DNA from 4 places in the Pantoea sp. F_5 genome. Region 1 is predicted to be linked to each of the others. Evidence: riboswitches for the same ligand, from Rfam matches in the RefSeq annotation. Region 1 holds a riboswitch; each other region holds the start of a gene.
The links. Region 1 has a riboswitch for thiamine pyrophosphate ahead of F3I44_RS18515 (FAD-dependent oxidoreductase). Riboswitches for the same ligand answer to the same signal wherever they lie in the genome.

Region 1 (5,014 bases):
AAGTAAAAGAGATCGTGGCGCTTTATCGGCGTGCGGCGGAAAATGCAAAAGAGTCCGGTTTTGACGGTGTAGAACTGCACTCCGCCAACGGTTATCTGATTAACCAGTTTATTTCGGAGCATACCAACTTCCGCACGGATGAATATGGCGGCTCAGCAGAGAATCGTCTGCGTTTCCTGCGTGAAGTTGTTGAGGCGGTCAGCGCGGTGTTTGGCAGCCATCGTGTGGGCGTCCGGTTTGCGCCGCTGTTTTCGAGTACTGATGAAGAGCGCGTCTATCTCGGTCTGGTTGAAAGCGATCCCCATGCGACCTACATCCGTGCCGCGCAGCTGCTGAATGAGCTGGAAGTTGGCTATCTCTCGATTGCTGAAGCAGACTGGGATAATAGCCCGGATATGCCAGAAAGTTTCCGCGTTGCACTGCGCGATACATTTCGTTCTCCGATCATCTATTCTGGTCGCTACACCGCGGAAAAAGCACAGCGTATGCTGGATAACGGCTGGGGTGACCTGGTGGGTTTTGGCCGCGCGTTTATTGCGAATCCCGATTTGCCGGCACGCATTAAAGCAGGTTATCCGCTGAATCCCGTTGATCACGCCTCCCTGTATGGTGGCACTGAGAAAGGCTATACTGACTATCCTGTTTTTCAATCCTGATCTTATGTGAGGCGGCATGTCCCCCGAAAATGCCCTGAAGTTACTGTCCAACCCGACCCGAGTGGCAGTGCTGAAGTGGCTTAAAAATCCTGACGAAGCGTTTGCGGGCTATTCGCAGCTCTATCCCTTCGCTCAGTATGGCGTCTGTGCCACCCTGATCCAGGACAAGGCGGGCTTATCACAGCCCGCTACCTCGTTATGTCTGAAAGCCCTGCACAATGCGGGACTGGTCGAAGCCAGCAAAGTCGGGAAGTGGACCTATTATCGCCGCGCTGAACCGCGTATTCGTGAAATAACCGACGTGGTGACACAATCGCTGCAGGCGCTTTAGGGCACTTGCAGTATTAGCATTTTTCTCTTTCCTCATCTGCGAATGCAGAGTGTTTGCACTCAGAGCAAGAGTCTGCACATATCCCCCGAATTTCTGACTCGTCTTCATGCACGCGGCTTGACGAAGCTGCCCGCTTAACTTACAACTAAAGCCGTCAGGGGAGTCTCGCCAGAGAGACTGAGAGGCTAATAGCGCAGCGCGCGGCTTAGCGACCCTTAGAACCTGACCCAGTTGATACTGGCGTAGGAAGACGGGTATCACATCCGATACTTGCCGCAGGCGCGCGTTCGCGACGCCTTTGCCTATTCCCTCTGTATCACGGGTCTTCGTTAACCGATAACGAGGCCAAAGTGAAACATCTCATTCTTAATCACTCTCTTCCTCTCCGGTGGACACCATGAGCCGCTGGTCGGTGCTCGGCAGCGGCGTTGCCGGGCTGTGTGTCGCCACACTGCTCAGGGAGCGGGGAGAAACCGTTGAAGTCATTACGCAGCCTGACTGTCGTGCAGCCTCACACTGGGCGGGGGGCATGCTTGCGCCCTGGTGCGAAGCAGAAAGCGCGCCGCCACAGGTGATCGAATGGGGCCAGCATGCGTCGAGCTGGTGGGCGAAACGCGTTGATGGCGTGGAGCAGCAGGGCACACTGGTGGTAGCGCCGCCGCGAGACAGTCGCGAACTGACCCGCTTCGCCAGCATGACGGAGCAGCATCGGTGGGTCGCGCCCGGTGACATCGAACCGGCGCTGGAAAATCGCTTTGCCCGCGGCCTGTTCTTTGCCGCAGAGGCGCATCTTGATCCGCGCCGCGCACTGCAGCAACTGCGCGTCACACTGCAGGAGGCTGGCGTACCCTTTCACAGCGGTAAACCTGGCGGCAAAATCATCGACTGCCGCGGCATCCATGCTCTTGATAAGCAGCCCGCTCTGCGCGCCGTGCGGGGCGAAATGCTGATCCTGCACACGCATGACGTTCAGCTCTCCCGTCCGGTCCGTCTGCTGCATCCGCGCTTTCCCTGCTATCTGGTGCCGCGTGCCGGAGACCACTTCATGCTCGGAGCCACCATGGTCGAAAGTCACGACAGCAGCCCGATCAGCGCCAGGGCGATGATGGAGCTGCTGAGCGCGGCTTACAGTCTGCATCCGGCACTGGCGGAAGCGCGCATCGTGGAGAGTGGCACCGGTCTGCGTCCCGCCTACTGCCAGAATCTGCCGGAGGTCCGCTATGAAAATGGCCGTTTCTCGTTAAACGGGCTCTACCGCCACGGCTTTTTACTGGCCCCGATTATGGCTGAAAAACTCATGCTGCAACTCACTCAGGAGATGACTCATGCGAGTTCAACTTAATGGACGCACGATTGAAACCAGCGCAATGACGCTGGCTGAACTTATGGCGGAGCAGCAGATCGACCCGCGTACCGTCGCCACGGCGCTGAACGGTGAGTTTGTGCCTCGCAGCCGTTATGCCAGCCAGCAGCTTGAGGCGGGCAACCAGCTGGAAATCCTGTCACCGATGCAGGGAGGTTAACCATGTTCTATCAATTTGCCCCGCAATCACGCTTTCTGCTCGGCACCGCCGGATATCCGTCACCAGACGTTCTGCATCAGGCTATTGACGCATCAGGTGCGGAGATCATTACCGTCAGCCTTCGTCGTGAAGGCAGCGAAGGCGGTGCGTTTCGCACGCTGTTGCAGCAGCTCAACAAACGGATTCTGCCGAATACCGCAGGCTGCCATACGGTGAAAGAGGCGGTAACGACGGCGCAGATGGCGCGTGAACTTTTCGACACGCCGTGGATTAAGCTGGAAGTGATTGGTCATGCCGATACGCTGCAACCCGATCCCTTTGCGCTGGTGGAAGCCGCGCGGATCCTCTGCGCTGACGGCTTCCAGGTGTTTCCCTACACCACCGAAGATCTGATTGTTGGCGAGAAACTGCTGGAAGCGGGTTGTGAAGTGCTGATGCCCTGGGGCGCACCAATTGGTTCCGGTCAGGGGTTGCGCAATATCGAAGGGCTGCGTGCCATGCGGGCGTGGTTTAAAGATGTGCCGCTGATTATTGATGCGGGCATCGGTGCGCCGGGTCAGGCGGCGCAGGCGATGGAGATGGGTTTTGATGGCGTGCTGCTTAACACGGCGGTGGCGAAAGCGCGCGATCCGGTGCGGATGGCGGGTGCCTTTGCTGCCGCGATCCACGGCGGGCACGAGGCGTTTCAGGCAGGATTGATGGAGCAGCGCGATATGGCGTCAGCCTCAACCCCCATTTTTGGTCTGGCAGAGTTCAGTTAAGGAGCAACGATGACGCGTTATCAGCGACAGACCATGTTGCCGGAGATTGGTGAAGCGGGGCAACAACGCCTGAGCAGGGCAAGGGTGCTGGTGGTGGGCGCGGGCGGACTCAGCGCGACGCTGCTGCCATTGCTGGCTGGCGCGGGCGTGGGGTTTATTCGGCTTTACGATGGCGATCGGATTGAGCTGCACAACCTCCACCGGCAGACGCTGTTTGGCATCGGAGATGTGGGCCAGCCAAAAGCAATCTGCGCGCAGCGCGCGCTGGCGCAGCGAAATCCTGACTGCCACGTTGAGGCGCATCCCCAGATGTTGAGCGCCAGTCAGCTGCCGCAGGCGCTGGAGGGGATCGATCTGGTGGTGGATGCGGCGGATAACTTCGCCATCACCTATCAACTCTCCGACGCCTGCTCTCCGCGCGGTCTGCCGCTGATCTGCGCCTCGGTGCTGGGTCGTAAAGGTTACGTCGGTGGATTCTGCGGCGGTGCGCCTGGCTATCGTGCGCTGTTTCCTCAGTTGCCGAAGGCGTCGGGTAACTGCAACACGGCTGGTGTAATGGGGCCTGCGGTAGCAACGCTGGGCGCGATGCAGGCGCAGATGGTGCTGAGCGTATTGCTAAAACTGACCCCGTCGCCGCTCGGCTGCATGATCCACTGCGACTTTGTGGACTGGCACATCAGGCAATTCCGCTTTGATAATGCGCCTGAACCTGACGCACCGGGCATCCCGTTCATCGATAAGCTGATGCTCAGTGAGGACGATTGCATTGTGGAACTGCGCAGTCCCGAAGAAGCGCCGGTCAGTGTGGCCGAACGGGTGCTACGCATTCTGCCGCAGCAGATAGCGGCCTGGCAGCCGCCGTCCGATCGGCGCGTGGTGCTGGTGTGTGCCAGTGGAATGCGTGCAGCTCAGGCGGCAGAGAACCTTGCCGCACGGGGGATCACGCGGATGGCGCTGATGGCGGCAAACACGCTGTAGCCTGCCGGTTTACACAATTTCGACCAGCTGGAACGTCTCGAAAATCAGCTCCATTTCCTTATGGAAATAGCCTTCACGTTCAAAGTAACGCTGATGTTCCTGCCGCCAGTGGTCGAGGCTGAGATCGCCTTCACCCTCCAGCATCGCCATCTCAGGCGTGACGCGGTCAAAGCGCGTCAGGAACAGTCCGGTGGTGCGAATCACGCAGACGGGCCGTTTTTCGCCGTTCAGAACAAGGGTGTAGCCGCCCGGCTGAGGCAGGACTTCCTGATCCTGCCAGCTCTGTAACGAACCGCAGGAGGCGACTTTCTTGCCGGCAATAATCAGCGTTGCCAGTTCGTTAGCTAATTCCGGGGAATCACCGAATGCATCTGTGGATGCACCCGGATATTTGTCCTGCAGTTGTTCCTGCGTCATCGACATCCGCAAATCCTTAATGAAATAAGCGCCTGACCGGGATAAATGCAGGTCAGCGTCGCCGTTAAGATAAAGCAGCAGCGGTTGACATGCTGCCAGGAGCGTTACAGCTTACCCGGCCTGCTCATGGGAAAACAGGCTCAATTATCAGGATATTGGGTTTGGGTGTTTGCTGGATCGCAAAGGAGAGGCATACTCTGGCGCGGCCAGCCACAGCCGCGCGCAAAAACTAACGCCTCAGAAAGCTCGCCCAGTGTTCAATGTCGTCACCGCTACTGATATCGGGCTGCACCAGACCATTCACCATAAAGGTCGGTGAAACATGAATACCATTCTGGCGGGCATATT
Region 2 (5,014 bases), on a different contig from region 1:
GCGATTTGTCGGCCCGACGCGTCCGCTGATCCCGCTGGCGGCCGGTATGCTGGAGCTGCCGGTGCGTAAATTTCTGCCACCGAACCTTATTGGCTGCATTCTCTGGCCGCCGCTCTATCTGCTGCCCGGTATTCTGGCAGGAGTGGCAATTGACGTGCCAAAAGCGGCGCAGGGGGGCAGCTTTAAATGGCTGTTACTCGGCGCAGCGCTGCTGATCTGGCTTGGCGGCTGGTTAGGCTGGCGCTGGTGGCGCAGCGGCAAAAGCCGCGACTGGGCCACGGCCTGGCTGCCGCCTGAGCGTTTGCGCTGGGCAGGACCGCTGGGGCTGGTGATCGCCGTGGCGGCGTTCGTCGGCATTCAGTTCCATCCGATGATGCCGGTTTTCCGGCATCTGCTGTGGCAGGTTTTCATCGCCTGATGCTTAACGACGCGGGATGCCGAGCACCTCGGCCTCCCGCGTATCGCCCGATAGCAGCTGTCGGGTCTCCCCATCCCAGTACACCCGTCCATCCACAATCACCACGCTGCGTGGCGCAATCTGCTGTGCATCTTCCAGACTGTGCGACACCATCAGCAGCGTGATGCTGCGCGCTTCGCACACTGAACGCACCAGTTGCAGCATCTCGCCACGCAGCGCCGGATCCAGCGCAGAAAAAGGCTCATCCAGCAGCAGCACCGGACGATCACGCAGCAGACAACGTGCCAGTGCCACGCGCTGTCGCTGTCCGCCCGACAGTTCGCCCGGCAGACGGGTCAGCAGATCGCCTAATCCCACCTGCTCGGCGAGCACCATCAGTTGCTGACGCTGCTTAGCGCTGAGTTTTAATCCCGGATGCAGTCCCAGCGCCATATTCTGCTGCACGCTGAGGTGCGGAAACAGGTTGTTCTCCTGAAACAGCATGGAAACCGGCCGTCTGGCCGGGACGCTGTGAGTGTGCGCCTGGCCGTCAATGATCAGAGTACCCTGTTTCACCGGAAGGAAACCGGCGATCAGGCTCAGCAGCGTGCTTTTACCGGCTCCGCTGGGTCCGAGGATCGCGATGCGCTCGCCGCGTGTGGCACTGAGGCTGAAGCGCATCGGCAGATGCTGATAAAGGTAAGTGAGGTTATCAAGTGTCAGCATGGCGGCCTGGTAATTTTTCCATTAGCGTGAACAGCAATAAGCAGAGCAGCAGCAACAGCAGGGCAGTGACCGCGCCATCTGCGCCGCGATAGGCACCAATCTGCTGATAAAGGTAGAACGGCAGCGTGCGGAAGTCGGCGCTGCCAAACAGCGCCACCACGCCAAAATCACCAATCGACAGCACGCAGGCAAAGGCCAGTGCCTGAGCCAGCGGACGCTTCAGCGCCCGCAGCTCAATCAGCCGCAGACGGTTCCAGCCGTGGATATCCAGAGAATCGCAGAGTCTGCCATAGCGCTCTGCGACATCCCGCATCGGATTTTCCAGCACTTTCAGCGCATAGGGAATAGCGATTAGCGCATTGGTAAAGATCACCAGCCCGTCGGCCGACTCGGGCAGGCCGATGGTGGCGTTGAACAACAGGAAAAAGCCGGTGGCGAGCACAATGCCTGGCATCGCCAGTATCAGCATGCCGCTGGTGTCGATCAACTGTGCCGCCGCCGGACGCTGACGCAGACGCAGTTCCCGACTGCTCCACAGCAGCATCATGGTCAGCACCACACAGATCAGACCGGCACCGATGGCGATGCGCAATGAAGTCAAAGTGGCCTGCCATAGTGCAGGCTGTGCCAGCGCGCCTCGCACTCCACCGTGCAGACCATCGACGATGACCGCCGCCAGCGGAGGCAGCAGCAGGATCAGCGCCAGCCCGATCAGCAGCGCATCCATCAGCTGTGCCGCACGGGAATCCTGCGGATCGCGCCAGCCGTTCAGCTGGCTGGTTCCCGCGGGAATCGCTTTGCTGAAGCGCTGGCTGAGTAGCACCAGCGTCAGACAGCAGCCGAGCTGGATCAGCGCCAGCAGCGCCGCACGTCCGGGATCGTAGTCATAACTCAGCGCCTGGAATATCGCCAGCTCAATGGTGGTGGCCTGCGGACCGCCGCCCAGCGACAGCACGGTGGCAAAGCTGGCGAAACAGAGCATAAAGATCAGCGCGCCGGTCGGCAGCAGCTGACGCCGCAGCCACGGCCACTCCAGCAGACGAAAATGGTGCCAGCCGCGCAGGTCGAGCTGTGCCGCCAGCTGACGCTGTTCCGCCGGGATGCTCTCCAGCGCCTGCAACATCAGGCGGGTCGCCAGCGGCAGGTTAAAGAAGACGTGCGCCAGCAAGATGCCCGACAGGCCATAGGGCGAGAAGTAATAACCGATGCCGAGCAGCTGGCACAGATACGCCAGCCAGCCATTGCTACCGTAGACGGTCAGCAGCCCAAACACCGCGACCAGTACCGGCAGCACCAGCGTCATGGCACACAGGCGCAGCAGCAGCTGGCGGCCTGGGAAACGACGTCGATAGAGCGCCCGCGCCAGCGGCACTGCAGGCAGCAGCGACAGCAGGGCGGAGAGCAGCGCCTGAGCGAAAGAGAACGCGATAACGTGATGCAGGTAGTCATCCTGCAGCACGCCACGTAAGTCCGTGTCCGGCGCGGCGCGCCATAGTGCGCCGAAGGCCAGAAACGCCACAAGTGTCAATAACGCTGTGGCGAGGGAACCGGGAATCAGCCAGCGCGGCATCAGCGGCTGACGGCGCGTTGCCACTGGCTAATCCAGCCCGAGCGCTGGCTGGCAACCTCTTCCGGCGAGAACTGCAGGGCGGTAGAAGGCACAGTAAGCGCCGCGAAACCGGCAGGCAGTGGCGTGTCGATCACCGGGTACATCCAGTTGCCGGTGGGGATGGTGCGCTGGAACGCAGGCGAAACCATAAACGTCATGAACTGCTGCGCCAGCGCTGGCTGTTTGCTGCTGGCTAACTGCGCGGCCACTTCAACCTGCAGATAGTGTCCTTCGGCAAAGGACGCGGCAGCGTAGTTCTCTTTCTTCTCTTCGATGATGTGATAAGCCGGTGAGGTGGTGTAGCTCAGCACCAGATCGCCTTCGCCCTTGAGGAACAGGCCATAGGCTTCACTCCAGCCCTTCGTCACCGTCACGGTTTTCTGCGCCAGCTTTTGCCAGGCCTGAGGAGCCTGATCGCCATAGACCTTCTGCATCCACAGCAGCAGACCTAAGCCGGGCGTGCTGGTGCGGGGATCTTCGTAGATCACCCGCCACTTCTCCGGACTGTCGACCAGCGCTTTCAGGCTTTCTGGCGGATTTTTCAGCCGGGTTTTATCATAGACAAAGGCGAAGTAGCCATAATCGAACGGCACGAAGGTGGTGTTGTGCCAGTCATCGGGCAGTTTTAATGTCGAGGTGTCGACCTGACTTTCGGCAAACAGGCCGGTTTTCTGCGCGGCCTGCACCAGATTGTTATCCAGCCCCAGCACCACATCCGCTTTACTGTTTTTGCCTTCCATGCGGACGCGGTTCAGCAGCGAGACGCCATCTTCCAGCGTGACGAATTTAAGCGCGCAGTTGCACTGGGCTTCAAAGGCTTTTTTAACCGCCGGGCCAGGGCCCCAGTCGGCGGAGAAGGAGTCGTAGGTGTAGACCGTGAGAACCGGCTTAGCCGCCAGAACGGGGGCGGAGAGTAACAGCAGCACCGGCAGAACTTTGTTTAACACTTTGCGCTCCTTCAGGAGAATAGGGGATGAGTCGCAAAGGATCTGAGCACAGAGGCCTCTCAAATCCCTACGTCGGTATTAACCGAATCAGGTTCGACGGGTCTCTCTCAGCGGCTTGCTTGTGGCAGGCCGCACCCCGTTGAGAACATCACATTCTAGTCATTTCAGCGCCAGGGCGAAAGCGTCACAGCGCCGGTGGCGCAAACCAGGCTGATTTAAAATCAAACCAGCCCAGGGTATTCATCCGCACACCGCGCATACTGCGCTGGCCTTCCAGCAGCAGCCAGTGGTGAAACAGCGGATGCAGACCGGCTTCTTCAACCAGCTGTTTGCTCCATTCGGCCAGCGGCAGGGTTTTCTCGCGCCAGCGGGCCGCATCGCCGTGCCAGTCGATCGGCAAACAGTGATGCAGTAGCGGAATCTCATAAAGCTGCGCGAACAGCGAATAATTCAGCGGCAGGGTGAAGTTTACGCTGCCCAGCCAGATATCACTTTCCGCGTCGCCCTGATACCAGCTTTCGTAGCTAATCTCACGGGTCTCCAGCGTGACGCCATGCGCTGCCAGCAGCGGACGCAGCGCATTAGCGATGCCTTCATGCTCCACGTGCTGGCTGTACCAGGTCAGCGTCAGGTGGGTTAAGCCGGGCGGTTTTTCCACTGGCGTCAGGTCGCGCCGGTGATGCCAGCGCGGCAGCAGGCCATACGCCGGAAACCAGTAACGCTGATAACCAACACCGGCATGATTGAGCAGAGCGATGGGGTTAAAGAGGTAACTGACCCAGCGCCGTACCGCCTCGTTGCGACCCTGCTCTGAACGCTGATCGAACAGCAGATAGTAGCAGCCCTCTTCAAGGCGGCTCTCCTCCTGAATCTCATCAATGCTGTCACCCTGCAGACGGACACCGGCATAGACCAGTTCATCGCTGATGTCGGGCAGTACCCAGATAGAGACATCGTCAATCAGGGCGCGAAACCCGAAGTAGTCATCAAACGCTTCGATCTTCAGCTGGCTCTCCTGATTGCGTATCACCCGGTAAGGACCCGTGCCAACCGGCTGGCGGGCAAAATCCCGCAGCGTCGGCCATTCGCGCGGCAGGATCATCGCACTGACGCTGCCCAGCAGCCAGGGTAAACCCTCGTCAGGCTGGCTTAAACGAATGTCCAGCGTCCAGGGGGCAGGTGAGTCAATCTGCTCTATATGGCAAAAGAGAGGATGGGAGCGCTGACGCTCCAGCGTGGCGAGCACATCCTCCATCTCCAGTTCTCTGCCGTGATGGAAGCGAATCGCCGGACGCACAAAGAAACGCCAGTGAAGCGGAGAGGTCTGCTGCCAGT
Region 3 (5,014 bases), on a different contig from region 1:
GGCACTGGTGATGACCTGGATTCTCTCCCACATTGAGCGCGGCGTAGACCGTATTACACCCGCCGTTACGAAAAACTTCCTGAAACCGATGCTGATTGTGCTGATTGCTGCCCCTATTGCGATTGTGCTGATTGGCCCGATCGGCATCTGGATCGGCAGCGGAATTTCGGCGCTGGTTTACACCGTGCATGGCTATCTTGGCTGGCTTTCCGTCGCGATTATGGGTGCCATCTGGCCGCTGCTGGTGATGACCGGGATGCATCGTGTGTTCACGCCTACCATCATCCAGACCATTGCCGAAACCGGCAAAGAGGGCATGGTCATGCCGTCAGAGATTGGTGCCAACCTGTCGCTGGGCGGGTCGTCGCTGGCGGTGGCGTTTCGCACAAAAAACCGTGAACTGCGCCAGACGGCGCTGGCAGCGGCGGCTTCAGCCATTATCGCCGGTATTTCTGAACCGGCGCTGTATGGTGTGGCGGTTCGTCTGAAACGTCCGCTGATCGCCTGTCTGATCAGCGGTTTTATCTGCGGCGCAGTCGCGGGCATTGGCGGGCTGGCCAGCCACTCAATGGCCTCTCCCGGCCTGTTTACCAGCGTCCAGTTTTTTGACCCCAGCAATCGCATGAGTATCGTCTGGGTCGGTGCCGTCATGGTGTTGTCTGTCGTGCTGTCATTTGTGCTGACGCTGCTGTTAGGGTTTGACGATATTCCTGAAGCGGAAACTGAAACCAAATCCGAATCCGCGACCGCCGCGCAATCTGCGCCAGTTACTGAACACACCAACGCGATTAATAGCCACTAAAGGAAAGGGTCACGCTGACCCGGAAAAGAGGATTGCATGTCTGAGTCAAGGTTCCCGCAAGGGTTTTTATGGGGCGGCGCGTTAGCCGCCAACCAGAGTGAAGGCGGTTTTCGTGAGGGCGGAAAGGGCTTAACCACCGTCGATATGATCCCGCATGGCCCACACCGTATGGCGGTTAAACTGGGTCTGGAAAAGCGCTTTACCCTGCGTGATGATGAATTTTATCCCAGCCATGATGCCATCGATTTCTATCACTGCTATCCGGAGGATATCGCACTAATGGCGGAAATGGGGTTCAGCGTGTTCCGCACGTCCATTGCCTGGAGCCGCCTCTATCCCAACGGCGACGAACTGACGCCCAACCCGGAAGGCATCGCTTTTTACCGCGCGGTCTTTGAGGAGTGCCGGAAATATAATATCGAACCGCTGGTTACGCTCTGTCATTTCGATGTGCCGATGCATCTGGTGACCGAGTATGGCTCATGGCGCAATCGCAAAATGGTCGACTTCTTTGCGCGCTATGCCCGCAGCTGTTTCGAGGCGTTTGATGGCCTGGTGAAATACTGGCTGACCTTCAACGAGATTAACATCCTGCTGCACAGCCCGTTTTCCGGGGCGGGGCTGGTCTTCGAGCCGGGTGAAAACAGGGAGCAGGTGAAGTATCAGGCGGCGCATCATGAGCTGGTTGCCAGCGCGCTGGTTACGCGAATCGCGCATGAAGTGAACCCGGCGAATCAGGTCGGCTGTATGCTTGCAGGGGGCAACTTCTATCCATGGTCCAGTAAACCGGAGGATGTCTGGGCAGCGCTGGAGAAGGATCGTGAAAACCTGTTTTTCATTGATGTGCAGGCACGCGGTGCTTATCCGGCTTACGCTGCGCGCGTGTTCCGGGAAAAAGGCGTCACGCTTGAGATCGCTGACGGCGATGCCGAAATCCTGAAAAATAGCGTCGACTTTGTCTCGTTCAGTTATTACGCCTCTCGCTGCGCCTCGGCGGAAATGAACGAGCAGAACAGTAGTGCTGCTAATGTGGTGAAATCCCTGACCAATCCCCATGTGCCACGCAGTGAGTGGGGCTGGGGCATCGATCCGCTGGGCTTACGCATCACCATGAATATGATGTACGACCGTTATCAGAAGCCGCTTTTCCTGGTAGAAAATGGACTGGGCGCGCGCGATGAAATCGATGCGAATGGCGAGATCAATGACGACTATCGCATCAGCTATCTGCGGGAGCATATCCGTGCCATGGGCGATGCCATTGAAGATGGCGTGCCTGTGATGGGTTACACCAGCTGGGGCTGCATCGATCTGGTTGCCGCCTCAACCGGTGAAATGAGCAAGCGCTACGGTTTCGTCTACGTTGACCGCGACGATCTGGGCAACGGCACGCTGGCGCGCACGCGGAAGAAATCTTTCTGGTGGTATAAGAAAGTGATTGCCAGTAACGGGGCTGATCTTGCGTGACATTGTCATATAAAAGTCATATCTGAATGACATGTCCCGCATCAGCCGTGCCGGAGCTGAACGCTCACGCATACATTGTGCTCCGGCAATAATTGTCGTATAACGAATGCCTCCGAGGGGTGTCCTGCAATGGGCTGAGATGGCGCAAGCCGAACCCTTTGAACCTGATCTGGGTCATGCCAGCGAAGGGACGGGTCGGCAGATTTTTCTGCCTCATCTCCTGCTCTATCCCCTGTTCCAGACCGTATGCCCGGATCTCCCTGCTACTGGAGATCCTATGTTACATCCGCTTTTCAAAACTGGCTTTTATGGATGTCTGCGCCAGCAGGCGGGCACGCAATGGCACGATTATGTCAGACACAATTTTGTGCAGCAGCTCGGTCAGGGTACGCTGCCACCCGCCGCTTTCCGCCACTATCTCACCCAGGATTATCTTTTCCTGCTGCACTTCGCCCGTGCGTGGGGCCTGTTGATCAGTAAACTCTCTGAACCGGCTGCGTTACGCAGCGCGACGGCATCGCTGAACGCCATTGTCAGCGAACTGCCGCTGCATCTCGCTTACTGCCAGCAATGGGGCATCAGCGAAGAGGCGGTTGCAGGCGAACCTGAGGCAACGGAAACAATCAACTATACCCGTTACGTGCTGGACGTGGGTCACACCGGAGATGTGCTGGAGCTGATGACGGCGCTGATGCCGTGCGTCGCCGGTTATGCAGAAATCGGCCTGAGGCTACTGGACGATCCGGCGACCCGCTTAGAGGGGAATCCTTACGCCGCATGGATTGAGAATTACGGCGATGAATCCTACCTGGCGGGCGTAGGTTCCTCACTGTTGCTGTTTGAAACCCTGGCCCAGCAGCGCGCCGGTGAACAGCGTATCAACGCACTGTCGGAGATTTTTACTACCGCAACCCGGCTGGAAGCCGCATTCTGGCAGATGGGTCTTAATCACGCTGACTGTCTGCGGGTCAGCTCATGAAGCCGTTGAATGATGCCGTGCCGCCGGGTATTTCCGTTCGCCAGCTCTGCCTGACGCTGGATCAGCGGCCCTTGTTCAGCGAGCTTAATCTGGATATCGCCGGCGGTGCATTTACCGCTTTGCTGGGTGCCAGCGGCGTAGGTAAAAGCAGCCTGATGCGGGTGATTGCCGGTCTGACGCCGCCCACTTCGGGACAGATTAACGGCAGCGATGGTCTGCCGCTGGCCGGACGCATCGCCTGGATGGGGCAACAGGATTTGCTCTATCCGTGGCTGACGGTGGAACAGAACGTCTGCCTCGCCAGCCGTCTGAAAGGTAAGAAAGCCGATCGCGACCTGGCGCAGCATCTGCTGGCACGGGTGGGACTGAGCCACTGTGCCCGTGCGCGACCCGCGACGCTTTCGGGCGGGATGCGTCAGCGAGTAGCGCTGGCGCGTACCCTCTACACCCGTCAGCCGATTGTGCTGATGGATGAGCCTTTCTCCGCGCTGGATGCACTGACCCGGACACAGATCCAGACCCTGGCGGCAGAGGTGCTGGTCGGTCATACCGTGCTGCTGATCACTCATGATGCCGCGGAAGCCTGTCGCCTCAGTCATCACCTGCTGGTAATGGGTGCAGCAGGCATTGATACCTGCCCGCCACTCCGGGGCCTGCCACCACGGGCAGCAGACGACATCAGCGTGATCCAGAGTCAGGCCACTTTGCTGAAGCAGCTAAGCAGGCTGGGCGGATGAGATTACGTTTCGCCGCGCTTCGCCGTGGAATCATGCTCTCTGCCGGATTGATTGCGCTGTGGTGGCTCGCCACACTCACTTCCGTTCCGGCCTTTCTGCTGCCCTCGCCCGCTGCGGTTGCTAGCGCACTGTGGGACAACGCTGACTATCTCAGCCATCACAGCCTGATTACCCTGACTGAAATCCTCAGCGGTATGGCGCTCGGCGTGCTGCTGGGCGCGATGCTGGCACTGGGCATGACCTTTTCGCCGCGGTTACAGCGCTGGATGATGCCGCTGGTGATCACCAGCCAGGCGATACCGGTATTTGCCCTGGCACCGCTGCTGGTCCTCTGGTTTGGCTTCGGCATGAGCGCCAAAGTCGCGATGGCGGTACTGGTGATCTTCTTTCCTGTAACCTCCGCTTTTTTTGATGGCCTGCGTCGCGCAACACCCGGCTATCTCGATCTGGCTCGCACGATGGGCGCTTCACGCATAGCACAACTGCGTCATGTCCGGCTGTTAGCCGCACTGCCTGCCCTGGGTTCGGGCTTACGGATGGCAGCGGCCGTCGCGCCGATTGGTGCCATCATTGGTGAATGGGTCGGATCGGCTGAAGGGCTGGGCTACGTGATGCTGAATGCCAACGCCCGGATGCAGAGCGACCTCTGTTTCGCCGCCCTGTTTATTCTGGTGCTGATGACGCTGACACTCTGGCTGATTATCGATCTTCTGCTTCGCCGCCTGATTACCTGGACTCCCGAGCCACACTGACGACCCTACTGATGAGAAAACCTATGACTAAAACGCCCCTGATTGTCCTGCTGTTCAGCGCTGCCTTAACCTCGCAGACTCAGGCGATGGAAAAACTGACGCTGGTGCTCGACTGGTATATCAACCCCGATCATGCACCCATTATGGTGGCTCAGCAGACCGGTGCGTTTGCCGCTGAGGGTCTGGAGGTTAACATTGTGCCGCCTTCCGACCCCGCGCTACCGCCGCGTCTGGTGGCCGCTAAGCAGGCGGACTTAGCGCTAACGTATCAGCCGCA
Region 4 (5,014 bases), on a different contig from region 1:
TACCCAGCGCAATCGCCTGAGCAATGGCAGGTTCGGCGACCTCATCGGGCTGATCTTTGATGCGCAACTGCAGCGTGCGAACGCCCATTTCAAGCAGGCGTTCGATCCACTCGGGGCTATCAACCACCGGATAAAGTCCCAGACGCGGGACGGTAGCGGGAAATGCGGGCATCGTTACTCCTCCTTAATGGCATCGGCGGGGTGATAGAGCTCACCACCGCGGCTGCGGAAACGATCTGACATCTGTGCCATGCCTACTTCAACCGGCTCGGCACGGGCATCCTGGCGTGCCGCAAATTCGCGCACCTCCTGGGAAATTTTCATTGAGCAGAATTTGGGGCCGCACATTGAGCAGAAATGGGCCACCTTGCCCGACTCCTGCGGCAGGGTTTCATCATGCATAGCCCTGGCCGTATGGGGATCCAGCGCCAGGTTAAACTGATCTTCCCAGCGGAATTCAAAGCGCGCTTTGGACATAGCGTTATCACGGATCTGCGCACCGGGGTGGCCTTTGGCCAGATCGGCAGCATGCGCCGCGATTTTGTAGGTGATCAATCCCTGCTTCACATCCTCTTTATTTGGCAGACCCAGATGCTCTTTGGGCGTGACGTAGCAAAGCATGGCGCAACCAAACCAGCCAATCATGGCGGCACCGATACCCGAGGTGAAGTGGTCGTAGCCGGGCGCGATGTCAGTGGTCAGCGGGCCAAGCGTGTAGAAGGGGGCTTCATCGCACAGGTCGAGCTGTTCGGTCATATTACGGCGGATCATATGCATCGGGACGTGGCCCGGACCTTCAATCATCACCTGAACGTCATACTCCCAGGCAATACGCGTCAGTTCACCCAGGGTTCGCAGTTCGGCAAACTGCGCCTCGTCGTTGGCATCCTGAATCGAACCCGGACGAAGGCCATCGCCCAGCGACAGGGAGACATCGTAAGCGGCGCAGATTTCACAAATCTCACGGAAGTGCTGATACAGGAAGCTCTCCTGATGGTGGGACAGGCACCATTTGGCCATGATCGATCCACCCCGAGACACAATACCGGTGAGACGTTTCGCCGTCATCGGAACATAACGCAGCAGAACGCCCGCGTGGATAGTGAAGTAATCGACGCCCTGTTCCGCCTGCTCCAGTAGCGTGTCCCGGAATATTTCCCAGTTCAGCGCCTCGGCCACGCCATTCACTTTTTCCAGCGCCTGATAGATCGGCACGGTACCAATGGGCACCGGGCTGTTGCGCAAAATCCATTCGCGCGTTTCATGAATATAACGGCCGGTTGAGAGATCCATCACCGTGTCGGCACCCCAGCGAGTCGACCAGACCAGCTTTTCCACTTCTTCCTCGATAGAAGAGGTAACTGCCGAGTTACCGATATTGGCGTTGACCTTAACCAGGAAGTTGCGGCCAATGATCATCGGTTCCGATTCAGGGTGATTAATATTGGCAGGGATAATGGCGCGTCCGGCAGCGACCTCCTGACGGACAAACTCGGGTGTGATATCGGCTGGCAGATGTGCGTCAAAACTGTGCCCCGGATGCTGTTGCAGCAGCACCTCACTGCGGATTCGCTCACGGCCCATGTTTTCCCGCAGGGCGATGAACTCCATCTCCGGGGTAATCATGCCCTGACGGGCATAGTGCAGTTGCGTGACACGGCGGCCTGCACGGGCGCGGCGCGGTGTTGGCAGGTGATCGAAGCGCAGGTGATCCAGCCCCTCGTCAGCCAGCCGCTGCTGGGTATAGCCCGAGCTGTTCTGTTCGAGAAGCTCACTGTCGTCGCGTTCAGCAATCCAGTGTGCGCGCAGCTTTTCCAGACCGCGATGCACATCAATCTGTGCCGCGGGATCGCCATACGCACCTGCCGTATCATAGACCGGCACCGCTTCATTTTGCTCATAGAGAGGCTGTTCTTTGCTGCCGCCGATATGGGTCGGGCTTAGGGTGATTTCACGCATGGGCACGCGAATATCTTCCCGGCTGCCGGTAATCCAGATGCGACGGGACTGGGGAAAAGCACTGCCGCTTTGCAGGGAATTAATAAATTCCTGCGCCTGGGCACGCTGTTCACGACGGGACATTTTTGGGTCAGACATAGCAATCTTCCTGTTAAGGGGGAACGATGCTTGTCCGGAGTTCGGAAGGAGTAACCGTACAGACAGCACAGGCATGCTGGCATACAGAGAAGTTTTACTCTTGTTCCCTACGCAGGTTCTAACCTGGTCAGGTTCCGCGGATCCCGAATTAACGGTCTCAGCCCAGCTGGGCACTCCGACAAGAAGCGGTTTTCACGCGCGTGTCTGATAACAGACGCTGGCGTAAAAACCCTATATTTCAACGCATAAATAAGAAAAATTTCTTTAGCGTTTGTTCCTCAGAACCTGTTCAGCATAAAAGGGCTACGGGATAATCTCAAGCCCTTTGCCGTCGTTAACCATTAAGCCGGGCGGGCGATATGGCTGTCATTCGCCACTGGCGGCGTAGCAAGCTGATTATCCCAGGCTAGCTGGATCAGCTTATCTTCCAGCGTAAAGCGTGATTCCAGCACTTCGCCCACTTCAGAGAGAGCCTGCTGGAAGGTCATGCAGTTCTCATCGTCAATCGCCTGCTGCAGGTGACCGTCATACAGCTGCATCAGACGCTCAGTGTTTGCCTCCAGCGGAGGGTAAAGCTGCGCGGCGGCGATCATCGGGCTGTCGCCACTCATTTCACTGATCACGCGCTCATAGATACTGAAGTGGCCGGCAGAAAGATAGTCGACCAGGCCGTGACAGAAGTTGTCGAGTGCCTGCTCATCAAGACGCGTCAGCGCCTCTTTTTTAGGTTTAAGACCGACCAGGTGATAATAGGTCACCAGTAGCTGGCGACGCGCTTCAAGCCACGAATCGACCAGTTCATTACTGCCACCTACGCGTTCAGCCAGGACGTCTAACTGGTTAAGCATATCTAACTCCATGTGAGTTATAGTTGTTTATCTACACACTTAACATCAGGGCTTCAGCGTGCGAGTTGACGCTAAGGATGACGAAATAAATGCAATGCGAAATCTCAAGCGTAGACGCTGGATGGTGGATTGTCAGCCATGAACAGAAACTTTGGTTGCCACAAGGTGATTTACCCCACGGAAACGCCGAAAAATTCGGTTTAACCGGCAGTAAGGCCCGGACCATTGGTGAATGGCAGGGCGAAAAAGTCTGGCTGATTTGTGAGCCGCGTTCCGCCGATATGTTCTCCGTGCGACAGCTGATCGATCAGGATGTGGAGCTGTTTCAGCTGGTGGGTCGCGGTGTACAGCTGGCGGAGTTCTACCGCTCTCATCGCTGGTGCGGCTACTGCGGACATGAGATGCACCACAGCAAACATGAATTTGCCTGTCTCTGCAGCCATTGCCGTGAGCGTTACTATCCGCAGATCGCGCCCTGCATCATTGTGGCTATCCGTCGCGGCGATGAAATCCTGCTGGCGAATCATGCCCGCCATCGCAACAAGGTCTACACCGTGCTGGCCGGTTTTGTGGAGGTCGGCGAGACGCTGGAGCAGGCCGTTGCCCGGGAAGTGATGGAAGAGAGTAATATCCGCGTCAAAAATGTCCGTTATGTGACCTCCCAGCCGTGGCCCTTCCCGCAATCGCTGATGACAGCGTTCATGGCGGAGTATGACAGCGGCGATCTGCAACACGACGGCAAAGAACTGCTGGATGCCGCCTGGTTCCGTTTTGATGCGCTGCCTTTACTGCCACCGCCAGGCACCGTGGCACGCCGCCTGATTGAAGATACCGTCGCCCTGTGCCGCGCCGAAGCGTGAAAGTGCTACACTACACGCCTGTTATTGAGAGAGTGTTGAGATGAGTGAACTGAAGAACGATCGTTATTTGCGTGCCCTGTTACGTCAGCCAGTTGATGTCACGCCGGTATGGATGATGCGACAAGCCGGGCGCTATTTGCCGGAGTACAAAGCGACACGCGCCCAGGCGGGTGATTTCATGTCGCTGTGTAAAAACGCCGAGCTGGCCTGTGAAGTGACCCTGCAGCCGCTGCGCCGTTATCCGCTGGATGCCGCCATCCTCTTCAGTGACATCCTGACCATTCCGGATGCGATGGGATTGGGTCTCTACTTTGAAACCGGCGAAGGCCCCCGTTTCTCTAACCCTGTGACCTGCCGCGCTGACGTTGAGCGTTTGCCGGTGCCCGATCCAGAAATGGAGCTGGGCTATGTGATGAATGCGGTGCGCACCATCCGTAAGAACCTGAATGGCGATCTGCCGCTGATTGGCTTCTCCGGCAGTCCGTGGACGCTGGCCACCTACATGGTGGAAGGCGGCAGCAGCAAGGCGTTTACCAAAATTAAGAAGATGATGTATGCCGATCCGGCGACGCTGCATGCGATGCTGGATAAGCTGGCCGACAGCGTCATTCTCTATCTTAACGCTCAGATCCGCGCCGGTGCGCAGTCCGTCATGGTCTTTGATACCTGGGGCGGCGTGCTAACCGGTCGTGACTATCGCGAATTCTCCCTGCACTACATGCACAAGATTGTCGATGGACTGCTGCGTGAAAACGATGGCCGCCGCGTGCCGGTAACGCTCTTTACCAAAGGCGGCGGACAATGGCTGGAAGCGATGGCTGCCACCGGATGTGATGCGCTGGGTCTCGACTGGACCACCGATATTGATGATGCACGCCGTCGCGTAGGCGACAAAGTTGCGCTGCAGGGCAACATGGATCCCTCTATGCTCTATGCGGCACCTGAACGTATCGAACAGGAGGTGGCCGCTATTCTGGAGCGTTTTGGCTCAGGCACTGGTCACGTCTTTAATCTGGGGCATGGCATTCATCAGGACGTTCCGCCCGAAAATGCCGGTGTCTTTGTTGACGCTGTGCATCGTTTATCACGTCCCTGGCATCAGGAGTAATGATGGACATTGCCGCACTTCGCGCTGAGCAGTTACAACGCGCCGCTGACGTGGTGCGTGAAGATGACTTTGACGTTCTGCCGCCCCGCTTTATTGGCGGG

Region 2: it holds a riboswitch for thiamine pyrophosphate, as region 1 does, so the genes downstream of both, thiB (thiamine ABC transporter substrate binding subunit) here and F3I44_RS18515 (FAD-dependent oxidoreductase) in region 1, are expected to answer to the same signal.
Region 3: it holds a riboswitch for thiamine pyrophosphate, as region 1 does, so the genes downstream of both, tenA (thiaminase II) here and F3I44_RS18515 (FAD-dependent oxidoreductase) in region 1, are expected to answer to the same signal.
Region 4: it holds a riboswitch for thiamine pyrophosphate, as region 1 does, so the genes downstream of both, thiC (phosphomethylpyrimidine synthase ThiC) here and F3I44_RS18515 (FAD-dependent oxidoreductase) in region 1, are expected to answer to the same signal.

The regions. Positions count from the first base shown of each region.
Region 1 is NZ_VWUO01000016.1:42,283-47,296, reverse strand. It holds gene F3I44_RS18525 (alkene reductase) at 1-656, shown strand, start outside; gene F3I44_RS18520 (helix-turn-helix transcriptional regulator) at 673-987, shown strand; TPP riboswitch at 1,134-1,253, shown strand; gene F3I44_RS18515 (FAD-dependent oxidoreductase) at 1,385-2,329, shown strand; gene thiS (sulfur carrier protein ThiS) at 2,313-2,510, shown strand; gene F3I44_RS18505 (thiazole synthase) at 2,513-3,271, shown strand; gene F3I44_RS18500 (HesA/MoeB/ThiF family protein) at 3,281-4,249, shown strand; gene F3I44_RS18495 (ASCH domain-containing protein) at 4,259-4,672, opposite strand; gene F3I44_RS18490 (thioredoxin domain-containing protein) at 4,896-5,014, opposite strand, start outside.
Region 2 is NZ_VWUO01000005.1:144,022-149,035, reverse strand. It holds gene F3I44_RS08955 (DedA family protein) at 1-418, shown strand, start outside; gene thiQ (thiamine ABC transporter ATP-binding protein ThiQ) at 422-1,123, opposite strand; gene thiP (thiamine/thiamine pyrophosphate ABC transporter permease ThiP) at 1,110-2,717, opposite strand; gene thiB (thiamine ABC transporter substrate binding subunit) at 2,693-3,679, opposite strand; TPP riboswitch at 3,726-3,828, opposite strand; gene sgrR (HTH-type transcriptional regulator SgrR) at 3,864-5,014, opposite strand, start outside.
Region 3 is NZ_VWUO01000010.1:145,002-150,015, forward strand. It holds gene ascF (PTS cellobiose/arbutin/salicin transporter subunit IIBC) at 1-802, shown strand, start outside; gene F3I44_RS14965 (6-phospho-beta-glucosidase) at 839-2,269, shown strand; TPP riboswitch at 2,375-2,477, shown strand; gene tenA (thiaminase II) at 2,547-3,248, shown strand; gene F3I44_RS14975 (ABC transporter ATP-binding protein) at 3,245-3,985, shown strand; gene F3I44_RS14980 (ABC transporter permease) at 3,982-4,737, shown strand; gene F3I44_RS14985 (ABC transporter substrate-binding protein) at 4,761-5,014, shown strand, end outside.
Region 4 is NZ_VWUO01000031.1:5,998-11,011, reverse strand. It holds gene thiE (thiamine phosphate synthase) at 1-172, opposite strand, end outside; gene thiC (phosphomethylpyrimidine synthase ThiC) at 175-2,097, opposite strand; TPP riboswitch at 2,185-2,285, opposite strand; gene rsd (sigma D regulator) at 2,439-2,945, opposite strand; gene nudC (NAD(+) diphosphatase) at 3,035-3,805, shown strand; gene hemE (uroporphyrinogen decarboxylase) at 3,846-4,913, shown strand; gene nfi (deoxyribonuclease V) at 4,916-5,014, shown strand, end outside.